2 regions of the Sphingopyxis sp. EG6 genome follow, and region 1 is predicted to be linked to the other one. Evidence: predicted binding sites of a transcription regulator. Region 1 holds the regulator's gene; the other holds the start of a gene.
The links. Region 1 encodes LexA, which represses DNA repair genes until DNA is damaged. Its sites were predicted from a motif close to GTTCCNCNCTTGTTCT; they were not measured.
Positions count from the first base shown of each region.

Region 2: uvrA (excinuclease ABC subunit UvrA) is a predicted target of LexA. The motif match lies at 1,134-1,149, and genes of this name have one in related genera.

Region 1 is NZ_AP017603.1:1,890,247-1,892,446, reverse strand. Features, by position in the region: gene SPYCW_RS09280 (ComEC/Rec2 family competence protein) at 1-786, shown strand, start outside; gene lexA (transcriptional repressor LexA) at 740-1,423, opposite strand; gene SPYCW_RS09270 (molybdopterin molybdotransferase MoeA) at 1,490-2,200, opposite strand, start outside.
Region 2 is NZ_AP017603.1:1,197,401-1,199,600, forward strand. Features, by position in the region: gene uvrA (excinuclease ABC subunit UvrA) at 1-1,122, opposite strand, end outside; gene SPYCW_RS05940 (M13 family metallopeptidase) at 1,357-2,200, shown strand, end outside.

The DNA of each region.
Region 1 (2,200 bases):
ATGCCCGCCGAAGCCTTGGCGCTGCTGTTCGACAGCATCGGTATTGGCGCGCCTTTCTGGTGGATTGCCGAAGAAGCCCTTAACGCACTGATTGGATTGGCGCATTGGGTGGCCTCTGCCCCAGGCGCCGTCGCTACGCTACCTGTGTTTCCGCCATGGGGTTTTGCGATCACGGTGTTCGGCGGGTTGTGGTTTCTGCTCTGGCAAACGCGCTGGCGCCGGGCGGGGCTGATCCCGGTAGCGATCGGCATGGCGGCGCTGCTCGCCCAGCCGCGTCCCGATCTGTTGGTGACCGGCGATGGCAAGCATATCGCCGCGGCGCTGCCCGATGGCGGCTATGCGCTGCTGCGCGACCGTGCGGGCGATTATGTTCGTGATACGCTGTCCGAGGCGGCGGGGATCGATACGCCGCTGGCGGCGCTGGCCGAGCTCGACCATGTCGAATGCAATCGCGATTTCTGCCGCTGGAGTCACGGTGAGGGCGCAGCGCGGCGCGTCATCCTGGCATCGCGCGGGCGTGATCGGATCGAGGGCGCCGATATGGCCGCCGCCTGCGCCGCCGCTGATGTCGTGATCAGCGACCGCTGGTTACCGCGCGAGTGCGCCGGACGCTGGATGACGATTGATCGCGACAGCCTGGCCGAAACCGGCGGGCTGGCGCTCTATCTGGGCGACCGACCCACCGCGGTCGCCACGCTGCGCGCGGGCGACGGGCATCCGTGGCGCCGCCCGCAACAGCTTAGTGGTAACGACGAAGCAATCCCGACAAGCGCCCTTGCACGATGACGCGCTCGGCGGGGTAGCGCTGCGGTTCGTAGGCGCTGTTCGCGGGATCGAGCCGGATCATCGGGCCTTCGCGGCGGAAAAATTTGAGCGTCGCGTCCTGCCCGTCGACGAGCGCAACGACGATGTCGCCCTCGCGCGCGGTGCTGGCTTTCTGGATCAGTGCGTAGTCGCCGTCGAAAATCCCGGCCTCGACCATCGAGTCGCCCGACACTTCGAGCGCATAATGTTCGCCCGCGCCGAGCAGCGCGGCGGGCACGGCGAGATTGTTGTAATCCTCGAATGCTTCGATCGGGACGCCCGCGGCGATCTTGCCGTGCAGCGGCACCTCGACGATGTCGTTCGCGGCGATCGGGCGCATCGCGGGAGCGGGCTTGCGCAGCGGGACGACATTGTCGCGATCATTGCCCACGGCGGGCTTGCTGCCTTCGGGGAGTTTGATCACCTCGAGCGCGCGGGCGCGGTTGGGCAGGCGGCGGAGGAAGCCCCTTTCTTCCAAGGCACTTATCAGGCGATGTATACCCGATTTCGACTTCAGTCCGAGCGCTTCCTTCATCTCCTCGAACGACGGCGAAATGCCGCCCGCATCAAGCTTTTGCTGAATGAAGTGAAGCAGTTCATGCTGCTTGGCGGTCAACATCGATCATCCTCCGTCGGGACCAGAACCGGACATAATGAGAACGATAGTGGAACAGAGCGGAACTTGTCAAGCGATGACGATATAATCCGCCATGGCGCCCGCCTCGCGCGGCGGGGCCGCGATCTCGCGGATCAGCAGCGCGTTGGCGGCGGCGAGCGGCGACGTCCTGCCGCTGTCCTGGCCGATCAGCGGGGTGAGACGGCCCCTCTCGAGTCGCGCACGCAGATAGTCGCGGCGCGCGCCGCCGCCGTCCAACGCGATTGCGAGCGGCGCTTGGTGGATCGCAGGCAAGGGATCGCGCGCGCCGGCGAGATGGCGGACGAGGGGAAGAAGGAACAAAGTCGCGGTGACGAACGCCGACGACGGGTTGCCGGGCAGGCCGAGCAGCAGGGCGTCGCCGATCGTTCCGGCGATCAACGGCTTGCCGGGGCGCATCGCGATCTTCCAGAAATCGATGGTCCCGCCCGCGTCCGCCAGCGCGCCGCGGACATGATCATGATCGCCGACCGACGCGCCGCCGACGGTGACGATGACGTCGTGACGTCGCGCCAACTCTTTCAAAAGCTTGGCAAGTATCGCGCGGTCGTCGCGGACGTGATGCGGCAGGCTGACGATAGCGGGTTCGCCTGCGAGCATCGCGGCGAGCATCGGGCTGTTGCTGTCGGGGATCTGGCCCGGGGCGAGCGGTCGCCCCGCTTGGACGAGTTCGTCTCCCGTGGTCAGGATCGCAACGCGCGGGCGGCGCCCGACCGCGAGCTGGCCCGCACCGCTCATCGC
Region 2 (2,200 bases), 690 kb from region 1:
GCTGCCATAGAGGATGATCAGCTGCACCTCGCCGGGCAGGTCCTGCCACGGCGTCGTCAGGTCGAAGCCATAGGCTTTGCCCAGGCTTTCGAGCACCTGCATATAATAAGGCGAGGGCGGGTTCGATTTCGCCCACGGCACGATCGCACCCTTTTTCAGGCTCAGCGCATGGTTGGGGACGACGAGATCGGGGTCGAACTCCTGCCGCTCGCCGAGGCCATCGCACGCGGGGCAGGCGCCTTGCGGCGCGTTGAAGCTGAACAGCCGCGGTTCGATCTCGGCGATCGTGAAGCCGCTGACCGGGCAGGCGAATTTCTCACTGAAGATCAGCCGGTTCGCCGGAATGCCCGCGCCCTTCATCGCGCCGCCGGTGTCTTCCTCCTCGCGCCCCGGCACCGGCCCGTCGGCGAGGTCGACATAGGCGAGCCCCTCGGCGAGCTTCAGCGCGGTCTCGAAACTGTCGGCAAGGCGTGTGCCCAGCCCTTCGCGCACCGCGATGCGATCGACGACGACCTCGATGTCATGCTTGTACTTCTTGTCGAGCGCGGGGGCGTCGCCGATCTCGTAAAATTCGCCGTCGATGCGGACGCGCGTGAAGCCGTCCTTCTGCCACTGCGCGAGCTCCTTCTTATACTCGCCCTTGCGGCCGCGGACGACGGGGGCGAGCAGATAGGCGCGCGTGCCCTCGGGCAATTCCATCACGCGGTCGACCATCTGGCTGACCGTCTGCGCGCTGATCGGCTCGCCGGTTTCGGGCGAATAGGGGATGCCGACGCGCGCCCAGAGCAGGCGCATATAGTCGTAGATTTCGGTGACCGTTGCGACGGTCGAGCGCGGGTTGCGGCTCGTCGTCTTCTGTTCGATGCTGATCGCGGGCGACAAGCCGTCGATATGCTCGACATCGGGCTTCTGCATCATCTCCAGAAACTGGCGCGCATAGGCCGACAGGCTCTCGACATAGCGCCGCTGCCCCTCGGCATAGATGGTGTCGAACGCCAGCGACGATTTGCCGCTGCCCGACAGGCCGGTGATGACGATCAACGCATCACGCGGCAGGTCGACGTCGACGCCCTTCAGATTATGCTCGCGCGCACCGCGCACTTTGATGTGGGTGAGACTCATGGGAGGAGTATGTTCCAGATTTGTTCTTATGGCGCAAGGGCGCGTTTCGACCCGGCTCTCCCCGGTAGATAGGATGCGTGGACACCGCCCGCAATGCGGGGAATTTCCACCAACATCACAAAGGCTTCGACCAGCGTCATGCCGCTCGCTTGACCCTGTGGCGGCGCAGGCGGACAGTCGGACCATGGCCGTCGTCCGGTTTCGGGCGGCGCGGGGACACAGGGAGACTGGGGAATGATCAAATTTTTGGGCGGGGCAGCGGGCCTTGCGATCGCAATCGCGCTATCGACGGCACCGGCAACCGCGAGGGAAGCGGGGCCGGGCGCATCATTGCATGCGGGTGGCGCGGACGAAGGTGCGGGTGACGCGGAATCGCTGAAGGCACTGACCTTTGGCACCTGGGGGGTCGATCTCGGCGCGCGCGACCCGAATGTGAAGCCCGGCGACGATTTCGACAAATATGCCAACGGCGGCTGGTTCGCGCGGACCGAGATTCCGTCGGATCAGGCGTCGGCGGGCGTCGATTACGACGTTTACAACCTGACCCAGCGCCAGCTGCGCGCGGTGGTCGCCGGGGCGCCGGCAACGAGCCAGGTCGGCGGGCTTTATCAGAGCTTCATGGACGAAACGCGGGTCGAGGCGCTGGGCGCCAAGCCCCTGCTGGCCGACATCGGCGCGGTCAGCGCGATCAACGATAAATCGGCCATGGCGCGCTTCATGGGCGGGACGCAGGGCGGCTTCGGTGCGACGATCGTCAGCGGCGGTCCCTATGCCGACACCGCAGACCCGACGGTCAATGTGCTATGGCTGGGGCAGGCGGGGCTTGGCCTGCCCGAGCGCGATTATTATCTGAGCGACGGTTTCAAGCCGCAGCGCGACGCCTATCGCGCCTATATCGCGCGGACGATGAAGATGGTGGGGAACGCCGATCCCGAAAAGGCCGCCGATGCGGTGATGGCGTTCGAGACCGAGATCGCGAACGTCAGCTGGGCGATCGCCGATCGCCGCGACATCGGCAAGATCAACAATCCGATGTCGTCCGACGAACTCGCCGCCTATGCGCCGGGGCTCGACTGGA